Linked DNA regions of Microbulbifer sp. GL-2. The protein of the gene in region 3 interacts with the protein of the main gene of each other region in a pairwise test. Links are inferred from orthologs where the notes say so. Each region holds a gene or a part of one and is shown on either strand. Other genes may lie near its edges. The genes, in order: nth, groL and aceE.

The links.
Region 1: the proteins of aceE (region 3) and nth interact in binary tests that used the Escherichia coli proteins (3 or more experiments, as listed by UniProt). The link is inferred for Microbulbifer sp. GL-2 from one-to-one orthologs.
Region 2: the proteins of aceE (region 3) and groL interact in binary tests that used the Escherichia coli proteins (3 or more experiments, as listed by UniProt). The link is inferred for Microbulbifer sp. GL-2 from one-to-one orthologs.

What each region holds. Positions count from the first base shown.
Region 1 is NZ_AP019807.1:110,012-114,754, reverse strand. What follows is about bases 1,457-4,228. They hold nth (endonuclease III), read right to left. Parts: upstream 3,291-4,228; coding sequence 2,622-3,290; downstream 1,457-2,621. Other genes in these bases: dapC (succinyldiaminopimelate transaminase), read right to left, coding at 3,347-4,228; GL2_RS00510 (ArsC family reductase), read right to left, coding at 2,275-2,619; dapD (2,3,4,5-tetrahydropyridine-2,6-dicarboxylate N-succinyltransferase), read right to left, coding at 1,457-2,255. Also shown: dapE (succinyl-diaminopimelate desuccinylase), read right to left, coding at 1-1,126; more of dapD, read right to left, coding at 1,224-1,456; more of dapC, read right to left, coding at 4,229-4,519; GL2_RS00495 ([protein-PII] uridylyltransferase), read right to left, coding at 4,549-4,743. UniProt on the Escherichia coli protein: DNA repair enzyme that has both DNA N-glycosylase activity and AP-lyase activity. The DNA N-glycosylase activity releases various damaged pyrimidines from DNA by cleaving the N-glycosidic bond, leaving an AP (apurinic/apyrimidinic) site.
Region 2 is NZ_AP019807.1:203,333-208,221, reverse strand. The notes cover bases 652-3,569. They hold groL (chaperonin GroEL), read left to right. Parts: upstream 652-1,249; coding sequence 1,250-2,890; downstream 2,891-3,569. Other genes in these bases: GL2_RS00875 (DUF4886 domain-containing protein), read right to left, coding at 3,061-3,569; GL2_RS00885 (co-chaperone GroES), read left to right, coding at 908-1,201; GL2_RS00890 (FxsA family protein), read left to right, coding at 652-693. Also shown: cfa (cyclopropane fatty acyl phospholipid synthase), read right to left, coding at 1-82; more of GL2_RS00890, read left to right, coding at 226-651; more of GL2_RS00875, read right to left, coding at 3,570-3,792; GL2_RS00870 (hypothetical protein), read left to right, coding at 4,151-4,615; GL2_RS00865 (LamG domain-containing protein), read left to right, coding at 4,699-4,889.
Region 3 is NZ_AP019807.1:677,850-682,999, forward strand. What follows is about bases 990-4,168. They hold aceE (pyruvate dehydrogenase (acetyl-transferring), homodimeric type), read right to left. Parts: upstream 3,860-4,168; coding sequence 1,190-3,859; downstream 990-1,189. Other genes in these bases: aceF (dihydrolipoyllysine-residue acetyltransferase), read right to left, coding at 990-1,172. Also shown: more of aceF, read right to left, coding at 1-989; GL2_RS03050 (class GN sortase), read right to left, coding at 4,308-4,886; GL2_RS03055 (marine proteobacterial sortase target protein), read right to left, coding at 4,883-5,150. UniProt on the Escherichia coli protein: Component of the pyruvate dehydrogenase (PDH) complex, that catalyzes the overall conversion of pyruvate to acetyl-CoA and CO(2).

The DNA.
Region 1 (4,743 bases), 570 kb from region 3 along the record:
GAAGTTCTTTTAGCGCTTCCCGATAAATTTCCTTGAGCACATCCAGATGGCTGGCTTCGACTCTCTCATCCACTTTGTGAATAGTTGCATTGACCGGCCCCAGCTCAACTACTTGCGCTCCGGTCGGTGCAATAAAACGGCCGTCGGAAGTACCCCCGGCTGTCGATAATTCAGTTTCCTTCCCGGTAATTTTTTGGATAGCTTGTTCCACAGCATGTACTAGTGGGCCCTCGGCAGTGAGGAAAGGGTGCCCAGACAAATTGAAATTAGCTTCATACTTTAGGTTGTGCTTATCCAGAATTGCGCAGGCACGGGCTTCCAGTTCTTCGGCGGTGGACTCCGTAGAAAAACGCCAATTACAGAGTAATTCCACTTCACCGGGAATCACATTGGTTGCTCCGGTGCCCCCATTGATATTGGAAACCTGGAAACTGGTGGCGGGGAAAAATTGATTGCCCTGATCCCACTTTTCTGCGGCTAATTCGGCCAGCGCGGGGGCCAGGGTGTGAATTGGGTTTTCCGCCATGTGGGGGTAGGCAACATGCCCCTGCACACCGGACACCTTCAATTCCAACCCCAGGGAGCCGCGTCGCCCATTCTTGATGATATCTCCTACGCGCTCGCTGCTGGAGGGCTCGCCCACAATACAGCAGTCAATTTTCTCTCCCTGCTCTTGGAGCCACTCAACAACCTTGACGGTGCCGTTGGTAGCTGGGCCTTCCTCGTCGCTGGTAATCAAAAAGGCGATGCGCCCGCTGTGGTTCGGCTGTTGATCGATAAATTCTTCACAGGCCACTACCATTGCAGCAAGCGAACCCTTCATGTCGGCCGCGCCGCGCCCATAAAGAAAACCATCGCGAATTTCCGGTTCGAACGGGGGACTGCTCCAATTCTCCTCTGGGCCGCTGGGCACCACATCAGTGTGGCCCGCGAAGGCAAGTAGCGGGCCGTTATTTTGCCCGTTGCGCACTGCCCAGAAATTATCGGTATCCCCACGTCGCAGCTTAGTTACCTCAAAGCCAATTTTCTCCAAGCGCTGGATCATCATTTCCATACAGCCTGCGTCTTCAGGGGTTACGGAGCGACGCCGAATAAGGTCGAAGGCGAGTTGCAGGGTGGGGGTCACGAAGCATTCCTTATTTTTGGATGAGTAAGGCCGGACAGAGAGTTATAACGGCGGCAGAAACTTGGTTGCGCGGGGCTTGGCCCCGCAGTGCTCAAAATTAATTGCTGTGTAGCGCTTCGTTGAGCTCAATTGCACTCTTGTTAGTCAGGCATTCCACCGCACCATTAGTGGAATTCCTGCGGAACAGCAGATCAGATTTTCCAGCCAGTTCGCGCGCCTTAATATATTCAACAAGTTTGCCGCTGTCGTCCAGTAGGGCCACCTTGGTACCGGCGGTGATGTAGAGGCCCGCTTCTACAGTGCAGCGGTCCCCGAGAGGGATACCGATACCTGCGTTGGCGCCAAGTAGGCAATTGGCACCGACGGAAATGATAATATTGCCACCCCCTGACAGGGTGCCCATGGTGGAGCTGCTGCCACCCAGGTCAGAACCTGCGCCGACAAACACACCTGCTGAAATGCGGCCCTCAATCATGCCAGGCCCCTCTGTGCCAGCGTTAAAGTTCACGAAGCCCTCGTGCATTATGGTGGTGCCTTCGCCAAGGTAGGCACCAAGACGTACGCGGGCAGTATGGGCAATACGGACTCCGGTGGGGATCACGTAATTTGTCATCTTGGGAAACTTGTCGACACAGGATACTTCCAGGTGTTCTCCTTTCAGCCGGGCTTCCAGTTGGCGCTGGGGTAGCTCTTCCAAGTCGATCGCCCCCTGGTTAGTCCAGGCCACATTGGCCAGTTTGCCAAAGATGCCGTCAAGCTTGGTTTCGTGGGGCCTCACTAAGCGGTGGGAGAGCAAGTGCAGCTTCAAGTAGGCTTCGGGGAGAGATTGAGGTGCTTCGTCGGTCGAGAGTACCACTGCAGCAAGTGGTCGTTGGGTAATAGTGAATTGCTGCAGGATGTCCGCCTGCTCGGTAGCGCCCAGCTGCCGTAGCTTCTTTTCCAGGGGGTGCAGTTGGGCAGGGTCCAGCGACAGGCTGAAATTGCCTTCGCCGATATTCAGGGTTTCTTTGACTGCTGCAGCCACATCTGCATCGGGTTTCAGCAGCGGTTTTGGATAGTAAACTTCCAGCCAGTCACCCTTGTTGTTACAAGTACCAACGCCAAAACCAATGCTATACATATCGCTCATAGTATTTCTCCTAATTGGATCAGCCGGCAAGTTGGGTGAACTCGGCCTCTTTAAAACCGAAGTGGGTGGTATCGCCACTGGTGGTTACCGGGCGTCTGATCAGAGTGGGGGTCTCACTGGCGAGTGCAAAGGCTGCGTCATTATCCATGCCGTTTTTCTGTTCGTCCGTAAGTGCACGCCAGCTGGTAGAGCGGCGGTTCAGTACTTCCTGCCACCCAAATTTATCCAGCCAGGTTTTCAGGGGCACATTGCCCATGCCGTCTTCGCGGAAATCGTGAAATTGGTAATCGATCCCGTTCTTTTCCAGCCATTTGCGGGCCTTCTTTACAGTGTCGCAGTTTTTAATTCCGTACAGAGTAATCACAGTTACGCCTTTTGGGTTTTCTTGGGGTTTTTGCGGTTGGGGTAACAAGTGGTGCAGATTTCACATACGGTGCCATCGCAGCCCCGTGCAGAGCAGTATTCCCGGCCGTAGAAAATAATCTGCAAATGTAATTTATTCCACTTTTCCCTGGGAAACAGTCGTTTTAGATCCTTTTCTGTTTGGGTGACATTTTTCCCGCTGGTGAGACCCCAGCGCTGGGCGAGGCGATGAATATGAGTATCCACTGGAAAGGCAGGGTGGCCAAATGCTTGTGACATTACCACGCTAGCGGTCTTATGGCCGACTCCTGGTAGGGTTTCAAGTGCAGCCATATTTTCAGGCACAGCGCTGTGGTACTCGTTGACCAGAATCTGTGACAGTTTACTGATGGCTTTGGATTTTTGTGGGGACAGCCCGCATGGGCGGATGACTTCCTGGATTTTTTCCACTGGCACCTGTGCCATATCTACGGGATTGTCAGCCAGTAGCCAGAGTGCCGGGGTGACCTGGTTGACGCGCTCATCAGTGCATTGTGCGGATAGCAATACGGCCACCAGCAACGTATAAGAGTCATTGTGGTCGAGGGGGATGGGGGTTTCTGGGTAAAGTTCTTCAAGACGCTGTTGGATAAAATCCACGCGTTCCTGCTTGAGTAAGTTTTTTACTGCCATTCTTTGTTGTGCCTGGGGGCTCCTGGAGTGTAATTCTTGTGTTTGGGTGCAATGCCCTAGCTGCAAAATGTCTTGAGTCGCCGAGCTGCCTCCACGCATTCATCAAGGGTCGCAACTAGAGCCATGCGCACATATTCGTCCCCCGGGTTAAGGCCCTCGCTCTCACGGGCAAGGAATGAACCAGGCAGGACAGTGATGTTCTGTTGGCGAAACAGTTCGCGGGCAAAGTGCTCCCCATCACCGACACGCGGCCACAGGTAAAAGCTTGCCTGGGGGGCGCTTACTTCGACGCAGCCGTCAAGGATATCGAGTACTGCATCAAATTTCTGCCGGTAGAGTGAGCGATTTTGCTGTACGTGCTCCTCGTCCTGCCAGGCGGCGATGGATGCGTATTGGTTTGGTAGTGGCATGGCACAGCCGTGGTATGTGCGGTAGAGCAGAAACTTTTCCAGCAGTTGAGCGTCACCGGCAACAAACCCAGAGCGCAGACCGGGGAGATTGGATCGTTTCGACAGACTGTGGAACACCACGCAGCGGCGATAATCGTTGCGGCCTATTTCCTTACAGGCTTGCAGTAGCCCACTGGGCGGTGATGCTTCATCGAAGTAGAGTTCCGAATAGCACTCATCCGAAGCGATGGTGAAATCGTAGCGATCAGCCAACTGTATCAGCCACTGTAGTTCAGCTGTTTCCAGTAGTGCTCCGGTAGGATTACCCGGCGAACAGATATATAGCAGTTCGCACTGATGCCACACTGACTCGGGAATAGAGGCGAAGTCAGGCTTAAAGCCGTTGGCAGAGACACAGTTGATAAAGTGTGGCTGTGCTCCGGCAAGCAGTGCCGCCCCCTCGTAGATTTGGTAAAAGGGGTTGGGCATCAGGACCTTGCTGCCCGGCGACACCATTGCTTGGGCGAAGGCGAAGAGTGCCTCACGTGTGCCGTTTACTGGGAGTACCTGGGTGTCCGCACAAACCCGGTCTAGGTGGAAACGCTTGCACAACCAGTCTGCGATTGACTTACGTAGAGGCTCCAGGCCTTTGGTCAGCGGATAGGATGCAAGCTTATCGAGATGTCGAATCAATTCGCTGCGCACAAACTCTGGTGGGGTATGTTTCGGTTCGCCAATAGAGAGGGCAATATGCGGTTTGTCCGCTGCTTCCAGGCCCGCTTTGAGGGCGTGCAGTTTGCTGAATGGGTAGGGCTGCAACTTTTCCAGGTTGGGGTTCATGGCAGTCTTGTCCGCTCTCTGAATGGTTGTTATTGCGGTGCTGTGTGTTCGTCCAGCTCCTGGCAGATTGCCTCTTCCAAAGCTCGGTTAGCTTCTTTGCCGCACAGGGGGCGCCCTTCGGCATCGGTGATGTGGAAGATGTCCTCTACCCGCTCGCCGAGAGTAGAAATCTTGGCGTTGTGCAGGCGCAGGTCGTGGGCGATAAAAATACGTGCAATGCGCGC
Region 2 (4,889 bases), 470 kb from region 3 along the record:
CTTCGGCCAAAATTTCATCAACAAAGTGGCGATTGCGGCCAATGGCCGGCACCTCTATGGCGTCCTGCTGCTCGCTTGCCATTCAAGCCTCCCTCTCTCCTGGTTATCGTGGGGTTGATTGTGGCGCCCTTGAATAATTTGCCTCCCCACTCCATTTAATACAGCATGTTGAAAATGTCCCAAGCCCTAGATCAACCAGGGGCTTCTACATCAGGAATTCTCTCTATGCGTCCCTTGCTGCTTCTATTTATAGTCCTACCTGTGCTTGAAATGTGGGTACTGATCACCGTTGGGAGAGAAATCGGCGCCTTGCCCACCATCGGCCTGGTATTTCTGACCGCCATCATTGGTGTAACCCTGCTGCGTCGCCAGGGGCTTTCTACCTTGGCGCGCGCCCAGGAGAAGATGCGCACCGGTGATATCCCTGCCCAGGAGATGGTAGAGGGTATCTTTCTCGCCGTTGGTGGCGCACTACTGTTGACTCCTGGATTCATTACCGACTTCCTGGGGTTTGCCTGCCTGATACCTGGCTTGCGTCAACTGCTACTGGGGAGAATTTTACGCCATGTCACTATTGTGCAGCCGGGTGGTCCACACCAGCCCCATTCCTCCAAACGTGGCTCCGATACCATCGAGGGTGAGTACTCACGGGATAAACAGAACTCTGTGGATCACAAGCGCCCCAAAGACTGATTTGGTTAAATAGTGCACATTTTTGAGTTTCATTCGGCACTTTTATAGTTTTTTCACCAAGGAGTGTTGAAATCCATTCTTGCGCCCATAGATAGGGTTCAACTGAGATTTAAGCCCCGCCTCTGGGAAACAGGGAGGGGTGAGGTTACTGGCCCTTTGGGCCGGTACCGCCAATGTTGGAAAACCTTAAAAAGACTCAATGGAGAACTTATCCATGAATATTCGTCCTTTACACGACCGCGTCGTAGTACGCCGTAAGGAAGAAGAAGCGATGTCAGCTGGCGGTATCGTGCTGCCAGGCGCTGCCAAAGAAAAGCCAAACCAGGGTGAAGTGGTAGCCGTGGGTGAGGGCAAGCAGCTGGACAATGGCGATGTTCGCGCACTGTCTGTCAAAGTAGGTGACACTGTTGTATTCGGTCGCTACGCCGACAGCAATACCCTCAAGGTGGATGGCGAAGAGCTGATCATCATGAGCGAAGGTGACATCTACGGCGTGTTGGAAGGCTAAGGCCAGCCTTTAACTTTACTCGCAAAAAGAATTTGAGGAACAAGAATCATGGCAGCTAAAGACGTAATTTTCGGTGACGACGCTCGTCAGAAAATGCTGAAAGGCGTAAACATCCTGGCAGACGCCGTAAAAACTACCCTGGGCCCTAAAGGCCGTAACGTAGTCCTGGACAAGTCCTTCGGCGCTCCTACCGTAACCAAAGACGGTGTTTCCGTAGCCAAAGAAATCGAACTGCAAGACAAGTTCGAGAACATGGGTGCGCAAATGGTGAAAGAAGTTGCTTCCAAAGCTTCTGACACTGCGGGTGATGGCACCACTACCGCTACCGTACTGGCTCAGGCAATCGTAACCGAAGGTCTGAAATCTGTAGCCGCAGGCTTCAACCCGATGGACCTGAAGCGTGGTATCGACAAAGCGGTAGCCGCAGCGGTTGAGCACATTGCTGGCCTGGCCACTCCTTGTGCCGACACCAAGTCTATTGCCCAGGTAGGTACTATCTCCGCGAACAGCGATGAGAGCGTTGGTACCATCATTGCCGAAGCTATGGAGAAGGTTGGCAAAGAAGGCGTAATCACCGTTGAAGAAGGTTCCGGTCTCGAGAATGAGCTGGACGTAGTTGAAGGCATGCAGTTCGATCGCGGCTACCTGTCTCCTTACTTCATCACCAACCAGGAAAACATGACTGCCGAGCTGGACAGCCCGTTCATCCTTCTGGTAGACAAAAAGATCTCCAACATCCGCGACCTGCTGCCCCTGCTGGAGCAAGTAGCCAAGGCTTCCAAGCCTTTGCTGATCATCGCTGAAGACGTAGAAGGCGAAGCGCTGGCAACTCTGGTTGTCAACAGCATGCGCGGTATTGTTAAAGTAGCGGCTGTTAAAGCGCCTGGTTTCGGCGACCGTCGCAAAGCCATGCTGCAGGACATCGCTATCCTGACTGGCGGCACTGTAATTTCTGAAGAAGTTGGTCTGGAGCTGGAAGGTACCACTCTGGAGCACCTGGGTACTGCCAAGCGCATCACCCTGTCCAAGGAAAACACTGTGATCGTTGACGGCGCTGGTGATGTTAAAGACATCGAAGCTCGCGTTGGCCAGATCCGTGCACAGATCGAAGAGTCCTCTTCCGACTACGACAAAGAGAAGCTGCAAGAGCGCGTAGCCAAGCTGGCTGGCGGTGTTGCGGTAATCAAAGTAGGCGCCGCTACCGAAGTGGAAATGAAAGAGAAGAAAGCCCGCGTTGAAGACGCTCTGCACGCTACCCGCGCTGCAGTAGAGGAAGGCGTTGTTCCTGGCGGTGGTACTGCTCTGGTTCGCGCTATCCAGGCTATCTCTGTAGCTGGTGACAACGAAGATCAGAACCACGGTATCGCAGCTGCTCTGCGTGCTATGGAAATGCCTTTGCGCCAAATCGTAGCCAACGCTGGTGACGAAGCCTCAGTAGTTGTTGACAAGATCAAGCAAGGCGAAGGTAACTTCGGCTACAACGCTGCTACTGGCGAATACGGCGATATGCTGGAAATGGGTATTCTTGACCCAGCTAAGGTAACCCGCTCTGCAATGCAGGCGGCAGCTTCTATCGCTGGTCTGATGATCACCACCGAAGCCATGGTTGCAGAAATTCCGGAAGATAAGCCGGCTGCTCCTGACATGGGCGGTATGGGTGGTATGGGCGGTATGGGCGGCATGATGTAAGCCGGCCTTAAAGCCTTTCAAAAAAGCCCCGCATTAGCGGGGCTTTTTTTTTGTCTTGGAAAGGCTGAGATAGAGTTGGGAAGTTTCAAAGTTGCTGACTTTTTATGTGGAAGTGAACTGTGTCCCGATGGAGTTGATGGAATAAGTTCAGACTAAGAGCTGTAAAGATGTCAAATGGACTCTAGTTTAAATTCCAGTGTATTAGTCTGCCGTATAAGAAATTCAGTTGTCTCCTTAGGTAAGCCGTTTAGATCTGCGGAAATCAGTTGCGATGAATCTAACAAGTGGGAAACAAATACAGCAGCAGAAAGGTATATGCCATTATGATTGGGGTGACTCCCATCATGAGTGTACAGGTCGATATCAGAATCTTTGGTGGATATGACTGATTCCCAGGCAATGCCAACCGGAATAATTTTTGAGGAGGTTAATTTGGCCATATTCTGGTAGCCCTCCAATAGACGGGCTTGCATTTCGCTGCGGGTATCATCGGGAATATTGTGAATATCTCCATGCTTACGGCCCCAGGTGAGGAAAAGCAGAGGTTTGGCACTGGCCTTCCGGATTTCCTTAACAAGCTTATCGGCGTAGGGATAAATCTCTTTACGTCTCTGCTCTTCAGCGAAAGAGGGGAGCTGGCTTTGCTCCTGTAACACTATGTAATCCCATCGTTTTTCACGAATAGCTTCTAAAGTTACTTTGGATTGAGAGTGTTTCTTTAGGGTCCAACCTCCAGGGGTAATGGATCGGTAGTTAATTAGTGTTCCATTATTACGGGCGATCAACTGGATTATTGGGGGAAGTGGTTGAGTGTAGCTGTTGCCGATAAAAAGAACAGAAAGATATTTGTTAGCATTCTGGTTGCTCTGCTTTTTTTGTGCTGCTAAAAAAACAACTCCCATTATTCCTAATAGAACAAAAAGTAATACCTGAATCTTCTGATGACCTTGTAACTTTATCATTGGGGCAGCCTTGCCATTAAAAGATTTTCAAGGTAAATCAACCCAGAATTTATTTCTGTGAGCCTCGTTTCAAAGTTTCGTGTTTTTCTGCTTATAGCTCAATGGTTCTTTATGGAAGGCCAGCTTCGGATGTGGCTTTATCTTATTTCTGATAATGCAATTGAAGGGGCTTTGACATACAAGGAATACAACCCGGCTATATCCGGAGTTAGATTACATCGAAGTAATCTTCGATCCAGCCTGACGTTAAGCTGTTCTCTTAGACTTATCTGTCAATAAATGAGAGGAAGGAGTGGGAATGTTACTGTCAAAAGGTAACCTTGTACTGGCTGTTTGTATCGCAGTACTTGGCTGTAAGGATTCGGATAGCACTAGTGGAGTTCAGGTGCCTGAGCTTGAAAGCCCACAAGTAGACATGAGTCATACATCGGCTGGTTTCTTTGCATATTATACTCGTGTGAGTTCACCGGATATTCCGGAAAAGATCACAGGTCCCTATGCCGATATCATTGTAAATCTCGAAGGGAAAGGTAGACTAATTTTATCCCGTGATAATAGCTACCGGCCAGTTTGGTATTTTGGGAATGGTTCTGCACCGATAGAACATTTGGCCGCTATCCCAGATGAGGCGAATACTCGCTTTGATCAATCAAATGACTTTTCCTATGTCCGTATCTTAGAGCAGTCAGACAAAAAAGTTGTTATCCACTGGCGCTACTTCCCGGAAGCGGATGCTATGAAAGGGAGGGACCCCGAGGGGTAGTCCACGAGATACTAACGATTAGTTCTGATGGTAATGTAACCAGGCTATACCGGCCTGGCACTGATAATGTCACAGATTGGGATATGGGTAAGGGCGCTGTCCTGCAAACTATGCGGCTCACAGAAAACGGTATTATTGATGTTAACAATAAGCCTGGAGAGCTAATGGTAGATACCATTCAGAAGGGGGCAAATCCAATTGTAAACCACGTACTTCCTGGCCAGCCCAGGGCTCACTGGAGGTTTGATGAGGGGGAGGGTAGAAGTACGGTCGA
Region 3 (5,150 bases):
GCACGCAGGGCTGCCGCTACCGCTTTCAGCAGGAAAGGCACCGGAGTGAGTTTCACTCCGCGCTTCTCAGCTTCGGCCTTCATGGACTTGCGGAAGGTTTCCAGTTCGGTGATATCAGCATCATCGAACTGGGTTACGTGGGGCACATTGATCCAGTTGCGGGACATATTGGCAGCGGTGATCTTGTGGATCTTGCTCATTGGCTCCACATTCACCGCACCAAACTGGCTGAAGTCGATATCCGGCATCTTGGCGATACCGATACCACCACCGACACCCACAGCACCGCTCTCGGCCTTTTTGACCTGGTCGCGAATGTAGTTGTGCAGATCATCCTTGGAAACCCGGTTGCGCGGGCCTGTAGGCTTGATCTTGTTCAGGGTGACTCCCAGCTCGCGCGCCAGCTTGCGCACAGCGGGGCCGGCGTAGACTTGGGCAGCTGCAGTGAGATCGCGTTCCAGCTGGTGATCTTTTTGCGGAACCGCAGGAGGCTCAACCGGCGCGGCTACCTGTTGCGGGGCACTCTGTGCTGCAGCGGCAGGTGCCGGCGCTTCGGTCTGAGCCACTGGAGCTGCGGCGCCACCATCAGCAACCACTTTCAACACCCCGAGAGCATCGCCAGTGGAAACTTTATCGCCTTCTTTTACAGCGATAGAAACCACAGTACCGGCGCTGGGAGACGGCACATCCATTGATGCTTTGTCGCCCTCTACCACGATCAGTGAATCGCCCTCTTCGACAGCGTCGCCGGGCTGCACGCTGATCTCAATCACATCAACCGCATCGCCCCCCCCCAAATCGGGAATTTGAATAGCTTCCTCTTTGGGCTCGGCACTCGTTGCAGCAGCAGGGGCTTCAGGGATGGGCTCAGGCGCCAGTGCAGCTTCTTCCTGAGCAGGAGCCTCAGCGGTCTCCCCAGCCGGCGCTTCCGCCACATCGGTTTCGATCTCCCCAATCACATCGCCTTCAGAGACCTTATCGCCCTCTTTCACGCTGATGCTGAGGATCTTGCCAGCCACAGGAGCCGGCACATCCATGGAAGCCTTATCACCTTCCACGACAATCAGTGAATCCTCTTGCGCGACGGTATCACCGACAGCAACAGTGATTTCAATAACATCAACCTGATCGGCACCACCGAGGTCAGGCACTTTAATGACTTGTTTTGCCATAGGAGTTCTGCCTTCTCTTAGCTGATGCGTGGGTTAACTTTATCGGCGTCGATATTGAGCTTCACGATCGCTTCCGCAACCTCTTTCGCATCAATAACACCCTGCTTGGCCAAGCCATTCAGAGCGGCGATCACTACATAGTTGCGGTCCACTTCGAAGAAACGGCGCAGCTGCTCGCGGCTGTCACTGCGGCCGAAGCCATCGGTCCCCAGGGTGGTCAGCTCACCGTCGATAAACTCGCGCAGCGGCTCCACATAGGAACGGATATAGTCAGTAGAAGCGATAACCGGAGAAGTATTGCCTGCGAACTGTTCGGTGATCCAGGGTTTGCGTGGCTCTGCTTCCGGGTGCAGCATATTCCAACGCGCTACATCCTGACCTTCGCGGGCCGCTTCCACGGCAGAAGTGAGGCTCCAAACATCGGAAGCCACGTCAAACTGGTCGGCGAGGATATCCGCTGCTGCCAGTACTTCGCGTAAAATGGTACCGCCGCCGATCAGCTGTACATGCTTCTTCGCCGCTTTGCCCTTAGCGCCTTTTTTGACGTTGGACTGCAGCTTGTAGATACCGCGAATAATGCCTTCTTCAACGCCCTGGGGCATTTCTGGTTGCAGGTAATTCTCGTTCTCAATAGTGATGTAGTAGAAGAGGTTCTTCTGCTCTTCGTACATCTCTTTCAGCCCGCGCTGCATAACCACTGCCAGCTCGTAGCCGTAAGCAGGGTCGTAGCTGCGACAGTTGGGAATAGTGGACGACAGCACGTGACTGTGGCCATCCTGGTGCTGCAAACCTTCGCCGTTCAGCGTGGTACGGCCGGCGGTGGCACCAATCAGGAAGCCACGCGCCTGCATATCGCCAGCGGCCCAGGCCAGGTCGCCCACGCGCTGGAAGCCGAACATGGAGTAGTAGATATAGAAAGGCACCATCGGCACGCCGTGGTTGCTGTAGGCAGTGGCCAACGCCATCCAGGCGGACATAGCACCGGCTTCATTGATGCCCTCTTCCAGCACCTGTCCCTTCTTGTCTTCCTTGTAATACATGATCTGGCCATGATCCACCGGGGTGTAACGCTGCCCCTGGGAGGAGTAGATACCCAGCTGGCGGAACAGGCCTTCCATACCGAAGGTGCGCGCCTCATCCGGAACGATTGGCGCGATGTTCTTACCGATATTCTTGTCTTTCACCAACGCGGCGATGGCGCGCACAAATGCCATAGTGGTAGAGATTTCACGCTCGCCGGAGCCCTTGGTCAATGCGCTGAAGGCATCGAGACCAGGGACTTGCAGTTTCGGGCACTCGACCGGGCGGCGGGGGACCGGGCCACCCAGGGACTTGCGTCGCTCCGTCATATATTTCATTTCCGGGCTATCCGGAGATGGGCGGTAGTAAGGGACTTCTTCCAGCTCTTTATCGGTGAGCGGAATCGCGAAGCGATCTCGGAAACGCTTAAGGGAGTCCAGATCCAGTTTCTTCACCGAATGGGTGTCCATCGCCGCTTCACCAGCGGAGCCCAGGCCATAACCTTTTACAGTCTGCGCCAGGATTACAGTGGGCTGGCCCTTGTGTGCCATAGCCGAAGCATAAGCTGCGTAAACCTTGTAGGGGTCGTGTCCGCCGCGGTTGAGCTTCATAATCTCATCGTCGGACATATCCTTGACCAGCTCCAACAGCTCTGGATATTTGCCGAAGAAGTGCTCGCGGGTATAGGCGCCACCATTGGCCTTAAAATTCTGCATCTCACCATCGACTACTTCGTCCATGACTTTCTGCAGCAGACCTTTATCATCTTTCTCCAGCAACGGGTCCCACAGGCGCCCCCACAGTACTTTAACCACGTTCCAGCCGGCACCGCGGAAAACACCTTCCAGCTCCTGCACGATCTTGCCATTGCCACGTACCGGGCCGTCCAGGCGCTGCAGGTTACAGTTCACTACGAACACCAGGTTTTCCAGCTGTTCGCGGCCGGCCAGGGAGATGGCCCCCAGGGTTTCAGGCTCGTCGCACTCACCGTCGCCAAGGAAAGCCCACACTTTGCGGTCACCGCGCGGGGACAGGCCACGAGCGGACAGGTAGCGCATAATGTGCGCTTGATAAATCGCCTGGATGGGCCCCAATCCCATAGATACTGTAGGGAACTGCCAATACTCCGGCATCAACCAGGGGTGCGGGTAGGAGGACAGACCGTTGCCATTCACTTCACGGCGGAAGTTATCCAGCTGCCCTTCGTCAAAACGTCCTTCCAGGTAGGAGCGCGCGTAGATGCCCGGTGCACTGTGGCCCTGGAAGAAAATAAGGTCCCCGCGCTCCTCACCCTCATTGCCGCGGAAGAAATAGTTAAAGCCCACATCGTAGAGGGTTGCCGCAGAGGAGAAGCTCGAGATATGGCCGCCAAGGCCGTCATTGTTCTGGTTGGCACGCACCACCATCGCCAGGGCGTTCCAGCGAATCAGTGAGCGAATACGCCGCTCCATAAACAGGTCGCCGGGCATACGCTTTTCCGCGTTGGGCGGAATGGTATTGCGGTAAGGCGTAGTGATAGCCGCGGGCAACTGTACGCCTACATCAGTAGCGCGATCAGATAGTTGCTTTAGAAGGAAGGCTGCGCGTTCTTTGCCGCTGTAGCGGATAACCGCCTGCAGCGCATCAAGCCACTCCTGCGTTTCGAGGTTATCGGTATCTTCGTGCATCAAGTGCTCCTCGGCGAATTAGGCGACGTCGAGTCGGTCTATTTCTCAAAAATCGGTACGCGGGCAAACTACAGCGCGGGCAAAAAAAAGCTTCCTTTTTTTCTTGGTTCCGCCAATTCACCAACTTTGTTGGCGTAAATGCAAAGTGTGTGATTCTTCACTCGATTCTGGCGGAGAGGAAAAGCGGCGCTATCTGTTGCCGCGGGGCCTAGTTTGACTGTGATTATCTGTTCCGGGGCCCGCACAATGTGGCGGACAAAACCCTAATCCCGGTTGTTAGCGGAGGGGATTGTAGTATTACTACAAAAAAAATTCCAGATAGGACAGTTAGTAACAAATAAAACAAAAAGGCAAAACGATTATTCGTCTAATCACTATTTTACCGGAATATTCAATGGAAAATTTCAGAAAACGAGCTACAAAATCGAGTCCTAAATAAAGGTGCCAGTCACAATTGAACCAGCTCCCCGCCGGATTGATATTCAGCGTAGACCAAGTAACGCAAGCTCCCCCCAGCTGTCAGGGAATTGAAAGGGTAACAGGTCACCAGCATTAATCCGCGCTCGGCAAAGACCGGCAGGCGCTCGCGCGTACTATCCACAATACGCATCTCCGCAACCCGGTAAGTATGCCAGCGACCGCGCCTATCCTGCAGGTAAATGGAGGTACCTCGCCTGACATTCTCTAATCCCGCAAAGTGGGTATCCCGATGCCCCGCAATAATGGTGGTGCGGCTTTCGCCCGGACTCCCGGAGCCTGCCAGTAAGCCAGGACCAAAAGCGAGAGCCTGTCCACTGCTGCCGGCGAGGACAGTCAGTGGCGGCTGCCCCTCAAGCTTCAGTTTGGCTACCGGCCAGGTATCCGCCCAGGGCCAGGGCTTTTGCGGAGCCCCACCCTGCAGCTGCTCTTCCCAGGCGCTAGCGATTAACAACTGGGCTAATTGTGCCTTCGTCAATATCCAGCCGACAGAGCCCAGTTGCCACAACCCCACCGTTAGACAGAGCAGGAAAAGCAGTGGGCGAATCACAGGTGAACACCCCCAAGCTGGGCTTCAGTGCTATTGTGGGAGCGGCGCAAGTCCGGTAGCACCAGGCGCAGACGGCGACGCAATTTACGCATCACGGTGTCGCGCGCTTGGCGCCCGCGACACAAGAAGATCGCCAAACTGAGCAGGCTCACTGCCGCTAACAGCTGGGCATAAATACCTGTAGCGGTACCTGGGTAGGCTTGACGCTGTAAAACCTGCCCTTTGGGCACCATGTTGGTGACCGGGCTGCGGGTAAGTATCTTA